DNA from 4 places in the Proteus terrae subsp. cibarius genome. Region 1 is predicted to be linked to each of the others. Evidence: predicted binding sites of a transcription regulator. Region 1 holds the regulator's gene; each other region holds the start of a gene.
The links. Region 1 encodes PurR, which represses purine synthesis genes. Its sites were predicted from a motif close to CANGCAAACGTTTGCNTG; they were not measured.
Positions count from the first base shown of each region.

Region 2: a site for PurR is predicted at 1,433-1,450, ahead of GTH25_RS01805 (NCS2 family permease). Genes of this name have one in related genera too.
Region 3: a site for PurR is predicted at 1,285-1,302, ahead of purM (phosphoribosylformylglycinamidine cyclo-ligase). Genes of this name have one in related genera too.
Region 4: a site for PurR is predicted at 2,968-2,985, ahead of purL (phosphoribosylformylglycinamidine synthase). Genes of this name have one in related genera too.

Region 1 is NZ_CP047349.1:1,652,973-1,656,860, forward strand. Features, by position in the region: gene punC (purine nucleoside transporter PunC) at 1-754, opposite strand, end outside; gene punR (DNA-binding transcriptional activator PunR) at 873-1,775, shown strand; gene purR (HTH-type transcriptional repressor PurR) at 1,802-2,827, opposite strand; gene cydH (cytochrome bd-I oxidase subunit CydH) at 3,096-3,179, shown strand; gene sodB (superoxide dismutase [Fe]) at 3,317-3,888, opposite strand, start outside.
Region 2 is NZ_CP047349.1:360,240-364,127, forward strand. Features, by position in the region: gene GTH25_RS01800 (MFS transporter) at 1-853, shown strand, start outside; gene GTH25_RS01805 (NCS2 family permease) at 1,597-2,943, shown strand; gene GTH25_RS01810 (GNAT family N-acetyltransferase) at 3,071-3,574, shown strand.
Region 3 is NZ_CP047349.1:2,241,329-2,245,216, forward strand. Features, by position in the region: gene uraA (uracil permease) at 1-315, opposite strand, end outside; gene upp (uracil phosphoribosyltransferase) at 507-1,133, opposite strand; gene purM (phosphoribosylformylglycinamidine cyclo-ligase) at 1,365-2,405, shown strand; gene purN (phosphoribosylglycinamide formyltransferase) at 2,419-3,048, shown strand; gene speG (spermidine N1-acetyltransferase) at 3,155-3,745, shown strand; gene ppk1 (polyphosphate kinase 1) at 3,792-3,888, shown strand, end outside.
Region 4 is NZ_CP047349.1:2,605,745-2,609,632, forward strand. Features, by position in the region: gene purL (phosphoribosylformylglycinamidine synthase) at 1-2,886, opposite strand, end outside; gene mltF (membrane-bound lytic murein transglycosylase MltF) at 3,151-3,888, shown strand, end outside.

The sequences.
Region 1 (3,888 bases):
AACCGATATCCTGTGGAGAGTAGCCCATCTTTTCAAGAATGATTGGTGAGCCTGCTAACCAAGCAAAGAAACCTGCACTACAAGAAGCGTAAACTAATACGTTACCTGTGTAGAGAGGGGATTTTAGTAAAGTTATAAATGATGCAGAAGATTGGTTTGCATCTGTAATTGATTTTTGTTTAATGTTTTTTAGCATTAGTGTCGGTAACATGAGAACTAACGTTACGGCCATTAACAGCATAAAAATCATACGCCAGCCACCGTGATTTAATAATGAAGCACCAATTAAAGGAGCAAGTGCTGGTGATAATGCAACCAGTGGCATAATTAAAGCAAAAACGTGCTGAGCGCGAGATTCATCAAAACGGTCGATGACAAGAGCTTGCCAAATAACAGCAGCAGAGCAGACGCCGAAAGCTTGTAGGAAGCGCATAGCAAGTAAGCCAGTTGCACTTTCAACCCACAGCATACCAAGGCAGCCTAAAGAGAAAAGGCTTAAACCAATAAGAAGAATAGGTTTACGACCGACTTTGTCAGAAAGTGGTCCCCAAAGTAACTGAGCAACAGCAAAGCCAAATAAAAAGATACTTAAGCTATTACTAATAGCACCTTCGCTGATAGAGAGCTCACGTTGCATCATACCAAATGCAGGTAAGTACATATCAATAGCTAAGTAACCTAGCATACTTAAACCGGCTAGGTACACCATAAAGCTCATAGGTGTTTTTGATTGTGTGGATGTTTTAGAATTCATTTTATTTTCTATGCTATGTGATGTAGAACATTTTATATATTGTAACTAAGACCTATTTTACTTGTGAAACGGGAATATTTGGTTAATGCTGTGAAAAATTTTCAAAGGAATAAACTCTATGTGGTCAGAATACTCTTTAGAAGTTGTTGATGCAGTCGCAAGAACAGGAAGTTTTAGCTCGGCTGCTCAAGAATTGCACAGAGTGCCATCTGCCGTTAGTTACACTGTTCGGCAATTAGAGGAATGGCTTGCCGTTCCTTTGTTTGAGCGCCGTCATCGTGATGTGGAATTAACCGACGCAGGTAAAATTTTCATCAAAGAAGCACGGTCTGTTATCAAAAAAATGAATGACACTCGGCACCTTTGTCAACAGGTTTCTAATGGATGGCGCGGTCAATTTAGTATAGCAGTTGATGGCATAGTTAAACCTGAAAGAACACAACAACTTATTCTCGACTTCTACCGCCATTTTCCGGATATAGAACTGTATGTCTACCCTGAAGTGTTTAATGGCGTATGGGACTCCTTAGTTAATGGTCGTGTTGATTTAGCCATTGGTGCAACAAGAGCCTCACCAATCGGTGAACGTTATAGTTTTAGAGATATGGGATTTATGCCTTGGCGCTGTGTTTGCCATGTTGATCACCCTTTAGTGAAAGCACAACATCCACTAACGGATGATGAAATGCGACCTTATCCAAGTTTATGTTTAGAGGATACCTCGCGCAGTTTACCAAAACGTGATACATGGGCACTCAATAATCAGCGTAGAATGGTTGTTCCGACATGGGATATGGGGCTTGAGTGCTTGTTAGCGGGATTATGCGTTGGAATGGTGCCTTGGCACCGTGCTGAACCTTTAATTGAACAAGGTAAGTTGGTAACTTTGCAACTGGCACAACCATTGCCAGACAGCCCATGCTGCCTGACGTGGGTCGATAAAAGTGAATCACCTGCTTTGACATGGTTGTTAGATTATCTTGGAGATAGCCAAACCTTAAATGAGGAATGGCTTCGCTAGAAATCAGGTAGCTAAATAAATATGAATTAACGACGGTAGTCGATAAAAGGACCGTCAGCAACTGAACGGCGCTCAACTAATCGTGGATGAACTTCGATTGTTTGGGCGTCTTCGCGTTTATTGACGATACGATCAAGCAACATCGATAATGCCATTTGACCTAGACGTTCTTTTGGCTGGTGGACGGTTGTTAGTGCGGGTGTAAAATAGCGTGCATTTCGAATATTGTCATAGCCAACAATAGAAATATCTAAAGGAACACGCAGGCCAAGTTCATCCGCAGCACAAATTGCACCCATCGCCATCACATCACCACCACAAAAGACAGCAGTCGGTCGATGTTTTTGGTTTAGCATTTGGTACATAGCTTTATAGCCAGATTCTGGCTCAAAGTCGCCTTGTACAATCCATTCGTCTTTGACTGTGATTTTGGCTTCTTCCATGGCTTTTAAGAAACCTTGTAAGCGGCCACCACCTGTATTACGTTCTAATGGGCCTGGGATAATACCAATATCACGATGACCTCGCTCAATAAGGTAACGACCCGCAATATAACCACCATGGAAAGCGTTATCGATAATGGTATCTGTAAAGTCGCCACGCGCTTTACCCCAATCCATGACAACCATTGGAATATTGCGATAGCCCTCTAAAAGAGTAAGAAGGTGATCGGGATATTCAGAACACATGACTAATAATCCATCAACACGTTTTTGTGCCAGCATCGCTAAATAGGCTTTTTGTTTATCGAGGTTATTATGTGAATTACATAAAATCAGTGTGTACCCTTTGCTGTAACAACTATTTTCAACAGCTTCAATCACTTCAGCAAAGTAAGGAGCTTCACTGGACGTGGCTAACAGGCCAATAGATTTGGTGTGATTGACTTTTAAACTACGCGCAACGGCACTAGGTGAATAATTTAATTCTTTTATAGCGGCCCAAACTGCTGCCCGTGTGTTCTCAGCAACAAAACGTGTTTTGTTGATCACATGAGAAACAGTCGTGGTTGATACGCCTGCGCGTTTTGCCACGTCTTTTATTGTTGCCATGGTGTGGAAAACTCCTGACCTTCATTGGTCTCTTTTATCTAATTTTATGGTTTAACTGCCAGTATAGTCATACATAGGGCAAACACTGGCAATAATTTAGCGATTAGCTGTGAATTTTGTATGATCTAGCTCAAAAGTGAAAGTATTAATCAATGTTATAAATTGTGCACTGGTCGCTATTTTAGCAAATTTTGATATGTGATAATAATTAACCATGACAAGGTTATGGTTAAAAATGTGTATTATAATCATTTTGAGGGAGAAATAGATGGATACGGATCTGAAATTTGGTTTGAGTACAGCAGTAGCAGCGCTTGTTATGATTGTTTTATTTTCGACTATGTTGTTCTAATCACTGCTTTATAGAATATTCGATCAATTTAAATAATAGATTATCGAATATCTGAATATAACAAAGGGCTCAAGGCCCTTTGTTATTTTGTCACCAAAAATGAATCTCAATCACTCACCTTTGATTATCAAGCTCAATTAAGCCAGGTTAGCTTCAACAAATGACCAGTTAACCAGTGCCCAGAACTCTTCTAAATATTTAACACGTGCATTACGGTAGTCGATGTAGTAAGCATGTTCCCATACGTCTACTGTTAACAGTGGTTTGTCTGCCCCTGAAACTGGAGTTGCAGCATTAGAGGTGTTAACAATTGCAACTGAACCGTCAGCTTTTTTAACTAACCAAGTCCAACCTGAACCGAAGTTTTTAGCTGCAGCATCATTGAATTGCTTTTTGAACTCTTCAAAAGAGCCAAATGCTTTGTTGATAGCATCAGCAATTTTACCTGTTGGTGCGCCACCTGCATTTGGTGCTAAGCAGTTCCAGTAGAAAGTGTGGTTCCATACTTGAGCAGCATTATTAAAGATACCGCCATCAGTAGATTTGATGATTTCTTCTAAAGATTTGCTTTCTAAATCAGTACCTTTAACCAGATTATTTAAATTGGTTACATAGGTCTGGTGGTGTTTGCCGTAGTGATATTCTAAAGTTTCTTTAGAGATGTGTGGCTCAAGAGCATCTAACGCATAAGGTAATTTTGGTAATTCGA
Region 2 (3,888 bases), 1.3 Mb from region 1:
TGCCAGTGGTGTGATGATTTGTTTAGGCGAAACGTGGATTAATGAGCTTTCACCAGATAATAAACGTGGGCGAATTTTAGCGGTATATACCACCGTATTTACCATCAGCCAGTTATTAGGCCCTTCAATTATTGCGCTATATGGGGTCGCAGATAAGACACCTATTTTAATTAGTGTCTTTATTCATATTATCTCTATTGTCCTGTTTTTAATGATGGATCAGAAAACAGGAGATAAATTACCGAAAGATACGCAAGCGCCTAATTTCTCTATTATTCGCTTTGTTAAAGTTGCACCTGCAATCTGTGGCGGCATTGTTTTCTTTGCTTTTTTTGATGGTACCGTACTTTCAATGTTTCCTATTTATGGCCTAAGTGTAGGGCATACTGAAGCCATTGCAGCCATGATGATAAGCGCTATTTTAGCCGGTGACGCCATTATGCAAATGCCGTTTGGCTGGCTTGCTGACCACATGAACAGAACACGGTTATATCGAATTTGTGGTGTAGTGACTTTACTTGCCAGCTTATTATTACCGATCACGATGTCTCATACATTCTTGATTTGGCCTTTATTACTGGTGCTGGGTGCAACAGCGGGTGCGATATACACCATTGCGTTGGTACAAATAGGGCAATATTTCTCAGGTAATGATCTGATGGTCGCTAATGCGTCAGCTGCGATGTTATGGGGAATAGGTAATTTATCAGGGCCTTTGCTAGCAGGCGCATTGTCAGAAATTTCTTCATCTTCATTACCATTTTTATTGGTTGCCATGACCGGCTTATTCTTAGTATCAACGATGGAACGTTGGAATCTAGGCGTTGAAGCACTCAATAGTAGCTCATCTTAATATCATTTTTTCTCTATCGTATTCCATTTAGGGTGTTAGGAGTGCGATAGAGGAAACCTCTCTTTTCTTGATTTCTAAATATTTAACTTTATCTTATTGTTTTTTATGAATGATTATAATTATCTTTCGTAATTGTACTTATTTTAAAATTTATTAAGAATAATCTAGAAATACCTATATTGAATAGAAAGTAAGTTGCTAAAACAACGTTTATTAATCTAACGTTAGAAGTAGAAGATGACATTATCTTCAGATAAAAATAACGAATACTGCAAACCATTAATCGCCACACATAGGGAACTTTCGGTATTATTTATCTAAGCAACTGATTAAAGTGACTAATAATAGATAAATATACCTATTTATTATCTTAATTGAAATAAATTAAATAAAAACAATTAATTAAGTTAACTTTCTACTGTGAGATAAGAATGATATTGGATGATTGTACAAAAGTAGAATGATGAGGAAAGTAGGCAACTGCTTTCCTCTTTTTCTTTTTTTCTGACTTTAAACTATCTTTTTATGACATTTTTATTAAAAATGTATTTTTTCGCTTGATTCTTACCCTAAAAGCACCAGATAATCGTTTGCGTCAAATTCTCTCACTCAATCCACACGAAAAACCAAACGTTTGCTTTTGACTCCCTCTTAAGATTTTTATCAATAAGAGGTTATTTTAATTGATACGTAATCGTTTTCGTTTTTTGGAGAGTGAACCGTTTTTATGTCAGAGGAATGTAATGTCTGCTAATCAATCAGCAAGCACAGGTAAACTGGATAGCTATTTTAAACTTACAGCTCGTGGTACAACTGTTCGCAAAGAAATGATCGCCGGTTTGACGACATTTTTGGCGATGGTGTATTCCGTGATTGTTGTTCCTAGCATGTTAGGACAAGCCGGTTTTCCACATACCGCAGTTTTTATCGCAACCTGTTTAGTCGCGGGATTGGGCTCTCTTCTAATGGGATTGTGGGCAAATCTTCCTATGGCAATTGGTTGTGCTATTTCATTAACCGCATTTACCGCTTTCAGCTTGGTCTTAGGACAAAACATCTCTGTGCCTGTAGCTTTAGGTGCCGTGTTTTTAATGGGGTGTTTATTCACTGTATTCTCGTTAACCGGCATTCGTACTTGGATCTTAAAAAATATTCCAATTGGTATCGCACATGGTGCGGGAATAGGGATAGGGCTATTTTTACTTTTAATCGCAGCAAACAGTGTTGGATTAGTGGTGAAAAACCCATTTGATGGTTTACCTGTTGCAATGGGGAAATTTACATCATTCTCTGTTCTTATGTCACTTGCAGGATTAGCCGCTATTTTCGGATTAGAAAAACGTAAAGTACCGGGTGGCGTGCTATTAGTGATTGTGGCTATTTCTATTATTGGTCTTATTTTTGATCCTAATGTGAAATATCAAGGCATCTTTAAAATGCCTCAATTAGGTGAAGATGGGCTTTCTCTATTGTTTGCGATGGATATTAAAGGTGCCTTACAACCTTTAGTTTTACCAAGTGTTCTTGCGTTAGTGATGACTGCGATTTTTGATGCAACAGGGACTATCCGTGCCGTTGCCGGTCAAGCAAACTTATTAGATAAACGCGGACAAATTATTAATGGCGGAAAAGCACTAACTTCTGACTCTGTCAGTAGTATTTTTGCGGGTGTGATTGGTGCAGCTCCTGCTGCGGTTTATGTTGAATCAGCCGCAGGAACAGCCGCTGGTGGTAAAACAGGATTAACCGCAACAGTGGTTGGTATTTTATTTTTATTGATCCTTTTCTTATCGCCTCTCTCTTATTTAGTTCCAGCCTATGCAACGGCACCTGCGTTAATGTATGTAGGTTTATTAATGCTAGGTAATGTCACTAAGTTAGATTTTAGTGATTTCGTCGATGCAATGTCAGGCATGGTATGTGCTGTATTTATTGTTTTAACATGTAATATCGTCACAGGCATTATGTTAGGTTTCGGCTGTTTGGTGATTGGTCGAGTATTCGCTGGTGAATGGCGTAAACTCAATATTGGTACAGTGTTAATTACTATTGCTCTAGTGGCATTTTATGCGGGTGAGTGGGCTATTTAATTAAAATAATCGGTTTTAAAGACAAAAGGCGGAATATATTTTCATTCCGCCTTTTTGCTATTTATTTATCTACTTTTATTCGCTATTGTCGAAATTAAACCTAGTAATTAAATAGTTGGTAGAATATATGCAAGAAATAAAAATACGCCACGGTGAACCTGACGACGCATCAGCAATTCAACAGTTATATACTCATCCTGATTTATATATTTGCACTTGCCAATTTCCTTATCCTTCAGTCACGATGTGGAAAAAAAGATTACTTGAATTTTCAGAACAAAATATTCCTAACTTTGTAGCAACTATCGATGGTCAAGTTGCAGGACACTTAGCACTGATAATCGATAATCACCCTCGTCGTCGCCACATTGTCAGTTTTGGTATCGGAGTTGGCGCTGAATACTCCGGGAAAGGTGTCGGTAAGTTACTTATCAATACAGCAATTGATTATGCTTTCAATTGGCTAGCAGCCACACGATTAGAATTAGAAGTGTATTCAGACAATGAAAGAGGTTTGCATCTCTACAAGAAGTTAGGCTTTGAAGTTGAAGGTGTACGACGTAAAGCCGCCTTTAGAGAGGGTAAATATTGTGATGTTGTTATGATGTCGATGTTAAGAACAATTGAATAATCATTAGCATTACGAGTTAGCTCTCAAATTTAATCGCTATTGTCATTTATCTATTATTTTTTATTTAATAGCTTATCATTTTACGTTTTTATACGGTCTATTACATTGCTTAGACTGAAAAAGAGAAATAAAAACGTATGCTTTCTATAATTAATGCCGTTAATAAATAGGGAGTAATAAATTGTATACAATGTGCGGTACTAGATACGATTAGTCTTAATTTTTAAATATTCTCACAGAGTCTGTGTGGGATCTGTTTAAAATAAGCGTGGATGCATAGATAGAGATACAGAAAGAGATGATGCGCAAATTTT
Region 3 (3,888 bases), 590 kb from region 1:
TGCAACGATACAAAATAACACGCCACAGACGATGAATCCCCCGAGAGCTAATTCATACCCTAAAGGTAACAGTAAAAGTACCGGTGAGATAAACGCGAAACTTGAACCTAAATAAGCAGGAATGCGTCCTTTACAAATAAAGAGATAAAGCAGGGTTCCGATCCCGTTAAATAACAATATTGTTGCCGGATTAACTTTAAATAAAATTGGCACAAGTACGGTGGCGCCAAACATTGCAAACAGATGTTGAAGACTCAACGGAATTGTTTGTAATAATGGTGGGCGCTCTTCTACCCCGATTGCACGACGAGTCATGCTTACGACCTCTCTTTAATATGAATGTGAAATTGGTTTGTATTTTTAACTTTATACTCGCCTTACTTTAAGCCACCGCGTTGCTAACTGCGCTCACTCGAACGAGTCATCTAGCGGCACCTTAAAATATTTAGAGTATAGAACAAATAAGTGGTCCAAAAAAAAGCCGACTATCAAAGTCGGCTTAATTATTATTTTGTACCAAATATCTTATCACCAGCATCGCCAAGACCTGGAACGATGTACCCGTGCTCATTAAGATGACTATCAATAGATGCAGTATATAACTCCACATCTGGATGAGCTTCTTCTAATGCCTTAATACCTTCTGGAGCAGCAACCAGTACTAATACTTTAATTGAAGTACAGCCCGCATTTTTTAATAAATCAATTGTGGCAATCATAGAGCCGCCTGTTGCTAACATAGGGTCAACAACAAGAGCCATACGCTCTTCAATATTGGATGCTAATTTCTGGAAGTAAGGGACAGGTTTTAATGTTTCTTCATCGCGGTAAACGCCAACTACACTGATTCGGGCACTAGGAATATTTTCTAATACTCCATCCATCATCCCGATACCTGCACGGAGGATAGGAACTACTGTGATTTTTTTTCCTTTAATCTGTTCTATCTCTACCGCACCACACCAACCTTCTATTGTTACCGTCTCTGTTTCTAAATCGGCGGTAGCTTCATACGTCAGTAGACTGGAAACTTCTGAAGCCAGTTCACGAAAGCGTTTAGTGCTTATATCATGATCTCGCATCAGCCCCAATTTATGTTGAATGAGTGGGTGTTTTACCTCAACGATCTTCATAATTTCTCCTAATGTACGACGCAGCCTGACAAAAAAATCGCGAGATTATACCGCTTTTTTGCCAACATTCCATCGTTTTTCTATTGATATTGATCAAACGCACAGCTTTTAACCACACCAACATGAATAATTGTGACCTATAAAGAAGATCCTCGCAAACGTTTGCTTTGCCTGTTAGAATAGCGTCCGCACACATTTTTTCTTAACAGCAACTTGCCGTGAGGGCTCTACGTGACTAACAAATCCTCTCTCAGCTATAAAGATGCCGGTGTCGATATTGATGCAGGTAATGCTTTAGTCGATCGTATCAAAGGTGTAGTAAAAGAAACACGCCGTCCTGAAGTTATGGGGGGTTTAGGTGGTTTTGGCGCACTTTGTGCAATTCCCTCTAAATACCGCGAACCTATTTTAGTTTCAGGCACTGATGGCGTAGGAACCAAACTTCGCCTTGCGATGGATTTAAATCGCCATGATGACATCGGTATTGATTTAGTCGCAATGTGTGTCAACGATTTGATTGTTCAAGGTGCAGAACCTCTTTTCTTCCTTGACTACTATGCCACGGGAAAATTAGATGTCGATACCGCAGCACGCGTAGTAACAGGTATTGCAGAAGGTTGTAAACAATCTGGTTGTGCGCTAGTCGGTGGGGAAACTGCTGAAATGCCAGGAATGTACCACGGTAACGATTATGATATCGCAGGCTTTTGTGTCGGTGTGGTTGAAAAATCAGAAATTATCGATGGTAGCAAAGTTAAAGCTGGCGATGCACTAATCGCTTTAGCATCAAGTGGTCCTCATTCTAATGGCTATTCATTAGTCAGAAAAATTCTTGAAGTCAGCAATACGCAAGCTGAGAGCACACCATTAGGCGATAAATCATTAGCGGATCACCTATTAGCCCCTACTCGTATTTATGTGAAGTCACTACTTTCATTAATTGAAAGTGTGGACATCCACGCTGTCGCACATATTACTGGTGGCGGATTCTGGGAAAATATTCCTCGCGTATTACCTGAAAACACGCAAGCGCGTATAGAAAGTAAAAGTTGGGAATGGCCACTGGTTTTCAAATGGCTACAAGATGCCGGACAAGTCAGTACACATGAAATGTACCGCACCTTTAACTGCGGCGTTGGATTGTTAATTGCTGTTAACCCAAATGACGTTGAAAAAACCTTAGCACATCTAGCTGAGTGTGGTGAAAACGCATGGTTAATTGGTGAAATTGCACCACAAGCTGCTGGTGAAGCACAAGTTATTATTAACTAATGAAAGCATGTGAATGAAAAATATTGTCGTCCTTATCTCAGGAAACGGCAGCAACCTACAGGCGGTTATCGACGCCTGTAGGGCAAATAAAATCACAGGTAATGTGGTTGCTGTCTTAAGTAATAAAGCTGATGCATACGGTCTTGAACGAGCAAAACTGGCTAATATTCCAGCTTATTTTGTTGATCCTACTCTATATAATGACAGAGCGGATTACGATAAAGCGTTAATTGAAAAAATCGATACTTATCAGCCCGATATTGTAGTTCTAGCAGGTTTCATGCGTATTTTATCACCTGATTTTGTCACTCACTATCAGCATAAACTATTAAATATCCATCCTTCTTTACTTCCTAAATATCCCGGATTACACACTCATCGCCAAGTTTTAGCGAATAAAGACTCTTTTCATGGCGTTACTGTCCATTTTGTTACAGAAGAGCTTGATGGTGGTCCCATGATTATTCAGGCACGTATTCCTGTTTTGCCCGATGATACTGAACAATCATTACAAGCAAGAATACAAACTGAAGAGTATCGTATCTATCCATTAGCGATCAGTTGGCTAGCTGACGAGCGATTAAAAATGAAGAATAATCAAGCCTTTCTCGATGATATTGCGCTTTTCGACAACCTTGGTTAACTATTTCGTTTAAGATAAAAAGTCACATTGTGCTACACTGTAGCTCGCGTGACTTTTTTTGTGTCACCCTTTTCTCTTTTTATTCAATGCATTAACCGAGGTGCTTATGTCCGGTGGTAAGAAAGTTCCACCTATAAAATTACGTCCTCTCGAACGAGAAGATCTCTCTTTTGTCCATCAACTTGATAATAACGCCAGCGTTATGCGCTATTGGTTTGAAGAGCCTTATGAGGCTTTTATCGAGTTAAGCGACCTTTATGAAAAACATATTCACGACCAAAATGAACGCCGTTTTATTGCCGAAAGTGACGGCACTAAAATTGGGCTTGTCGAGTTAGTTGAAATTGATTATGTTCACCGTCGTGCTGAATTCCAAATCATCATCGCACCTGCACATCAAGGCCACGGCTATGCTGCACGAGCAGCAAAACTAGCAATGGATTATGCTTTTTCTGTACTTAATTTATACAAACTCTATTTGATCGTCGATAAAGAGAATGCTAAAGCGATTCATATTTATGAAAAGCTTGGCTTTAAAAAAGAAGGTGATTTAATAGATGAGTTTTTTGTTAACGGTGCCTACCGCTCTGCGATTAGAATGTGTACTTTCCAAGCGCCTTATTTTGAACAAAAAGCCAAAGAGGCGAAACCCGAAAATTTTGTTAAGCCGGGTGCAACCATTAAGCAACACGTCTGATTTATTCAGACATTAAGTTTTAACTTTAACCCTTGTTGGAGTTCAGATGTCCCAGGAACGACTCTATATTGATAAAGAGATCAGTTGGCTTGCGTTTAACGAACGTGTATTACAAGAAGCGGCTGATAAACGAAACCCGTTAA
Region 4 (3,888 bases), 950 kb from region 1:
ATTTTCTGTTGCTTGACCTAAATAATGTAAACAATCCGATAAACCATATTCAGCAAATAATGCTTCTACAGCCTCTTGATGTTCAGCACTAATTTGGATCACACCACCTAGCTCTTCGTTAAAGAGTCCCGCTAAAATATCTTCGTCATAAGCGCTAATATCAACATGTAAGCCACAATGACCTGTAAATGCCATTTCAGCGAGTGTGACAAATAATCCACCATCAGAGCGATCGTGATAGGCCAACAATTTGCCATCATTAACTAATTGTTGCATCACATTGAAAAACTGTTTCAACTGCTCAACATCACGAAGGTCTGCTGCTTTTTGGCCTAATTGACGATAAACTTGCGCTAGTGCCGTTGCACCTAATGCGTTATGACCATTACCCAAATCAATCAAATACAAGCGGTTTCCTGCTTGTGTTGATAATTCAGGTGTCACTGTTTTACGCACATCTTCAACACGAGAGAATGCCGTAATAACTAAAGACAACGGAGAAGTAACCTCTTTGGTTTTTCCATCTTTATCTTGCCAGCGTGTCTTCATTGACATCGAATCTTTACCAACAGGAATAGTAATACCTAACTCTGGGCATAACTCTTCACCAATGGCTTTTACTGCATCATATAAACCCGCATCTTCACCCGGATGACCTGCTGCTGACATCCAGTTAGCGGAAAGCTTAATGCGATTAAGCGCTTCTACATCACAACCTGCCATATTCGTTAGTGCTTCACCAACAGCCATACGTGCAGATGCTGCAAAATCTAACAGTGCGATCGGTGCTCGTTCACCAATAGACATTGCTTCGCCATAATAGCTATCTAATGTTGCTGTGGTAACAGCACAGTTAGCAACAGGAATTTGCCAAGGCCCAACCATCTGATCACGCGCTACCATACCCGTTACAGTGCGGTCACCAATAGTAATTAAGAAGGTTTTTTCAGCAACGGCAGGTAAATGAAGAACACGATAAACAGCATCTTTTAAATCGATATCTTTACGAGAGAGATATTCACCTTCTGTTTTCAGTGATTTTACATCACGCAACATTTTAGGTGCTTTACCTAATAATATGTCTAATGGCATATCAATCGGTTTATTATCAAAGTGTGTATCGTTTAAGACTAATTCACGCTCTTGCGTTGCTTCACCTATAACGGCATAAGGCGCTCTTTCACGCTGACATAATGCATCAAATAGAGGCATTTTTTCTGGCGATACCGCTAACACATAACGTTCTTGAGATTCATTGCACCAGATCTCAAGTGGGCTCATACCCGGTTCATCATTAAGAACATCACGTAATTCAAAACGACCACCACGACCACCATCATTGACTAATTCAGGCATTGCATTAGAAAGACCACCAGCACCAACGTCATGAATAAATAAGATCGGGTTATCGTCACCTAATTGCCAACAACGGTCGATAACTTCTTGGCAACGGCGTTCCATTTCTGGGTTATCACGCTGAACAGAGGCAAAATCTAAATCCGCATCTGATTGACCTGATGTCATAGAAGAGGCAGCACCACCACCAAGACCGATGTTCATTGAAGGCCCGCCAAGTACAATCAACTTAGCACCAACTGTGATTTCACCTTTTTGTACGTGATCTTCACGAATATTACCAATACCACCAGCTAGCATAATAGGTTTATGGTAACCGCGAATTTCAACACCATTGTGGCTATTAACTTGTTCTTCATAGGTTCTGAAATAGCCTAGTAATGCAGGGCGACCGAACTCATTATTAAATGCCGCACCACCTAATGGGCCTTCAGTCATGATATCTAATGCATTAACAATGCGCTCTGGCTTACCAAAATCCTCTTCCCAAGGCTGCTCAAATCCGGGAATACGCAGGTTAGAAACTGAAAATCCAACTAGACCAGCTTTAGGTTTTGCACCACGCCCAGTTGCACCTTCATCTCGAATTTCACCACCAGAACCTGTTGCTGCACCTGGCCAAGGTGAAATAGCCGTTGGATGGTTGTGTGTTTCTACTTTCATCAAGATATGTACAGGTTCTTGATGATAGTGATAATGCCCTTTTTCTGTATCAGGATAAAAACGTCCAGCCACTGAGCCTTCCATTACTGCTGCATTATCTTTATAAGCTGACATGACATAATCAGGTGTTTGCTCAAATGTATTTTTAATCATTTTAAATAATGATTTATCTTGAGCCTTACCATCAATAATCCAATCAGCATTAAATATTTTGTGGCGACAGTGTTCAGAGTTAGCTTGTGCAAACATGTAAAGCTCAACATCTGTTGGATTACGGTGTAAGCGGCTAAACGCATCAACTAAGTAATCAACTTCATCGTCTGCAAGTGCTAACCCCATTTCGATATTCGCTTTTACTAATGCATCTTTGCCTTTTGCAAGCACATCAATAGTTTTTAGTGGTGCAGGAGTTTGCTCGGCAAAAAGTGCATTTACATCTTGATAATTTAAGAAGATGGTTTCCATCATTCGATCATGAATAAAACCATAAAGTTGTTGCCATTGAGTGTCTGTCATCGTACCGCACTCAATAAAGTAGGCGATACCACGTTCAATTCTAACCACCTTGGCTAAACCACAGTTATGTGCAATATCTGTCGCTTTAGAAGACCAAGGTGAAATTGTTCCTGGGCGAGGCGTAACAACTCGCATTTCCCCAACAGGCTCATGTTCTGTTAATGAAGGCCCATAATGCAGTAATTGACGTAATTTAATTTGATCATCTTCAGATAACTGCCCTTCCACTTTCGCGAAATGGACAAATTCCGCGTATATACCTTGTACAGGAAGATCATGTTCCTGACATAGAGTGAGTAATTTATTAATACGAAATGCGGATAAAGCGGGGGAGCCACGCAGGATTTCCATAGTATTGAGTTCTCTCTTTTAGCAGCTAACCTGATCAATCATTCAGGGGAAACGAGCCTAGTATAATAGAATAACCGCTCAGACGAAACCGTTTGCGTGAACAAAATAACGGCATTTGACTTAGAGTGTTTTAATGATTAATTGGTGTAATCAAGTTGCGTCTTGCCAATATGTTAAGCAAAATGCTCGATTACTGGAAATTTATCCATGTTAAAATGACGATTTTACACACAAAAACAAACAACGTTAACGAGAACCAACCTATTGAATAATATAAGGATAAACTATTTCGTTATCGTTATCATAGCGCTCTTTTCAGCGGCTATTATCGCGTTGAATATTACATGGCCAGATAGGCAAAAAGCGCAGATAAATAAGATTTTATCTCGTGGTGAGTTAAGAATTAGTACGATACCTTCACCATTGATAACGATGAACGATAAAAAGGACCCCGTAGGTTTCGATTATGAATTAGTGAAACGCTTTGCAGATTACCTAGGCGTGAAACTTGTCGTTAATATGCGGACAAATATCAACCAAATGTTTGATGATCTGGAGAATAATAAAGCTGACTTTATCGCTGCCGGATTACTTTACAATAAAGAAAGATTAGAAACGACACGCAGTGGCCCTGCTTACTTTTCAGTTTCTCAACAGCTTATTTACCGTAAAGGAACATTAAGACCACGTAGCTTTGATGCGTTAGATGGGCGCCTTGTAGTCACTGCTGGCTCTGCTCATGCAAGTTTATTGCGAACATTAAAAGAGACGCAATATCCCGAGCTTGAATGGGAAGAATCAGATAATCAGACAACCTCACAACTGCTAGAAGCATTATCGGAAGGCAAAATAACCTATGTATTAGCAGACTCAATCAGTGTTGCTGTACAACAGCGCATTCATCCTAATGTTGCCGTAGGATTTGAAGTCACTGAAAGCCGTCCACTAACATGGTATCTGCCAGATGGCGAAGATAATAGCTTATATGCAGCGATGCTTGAT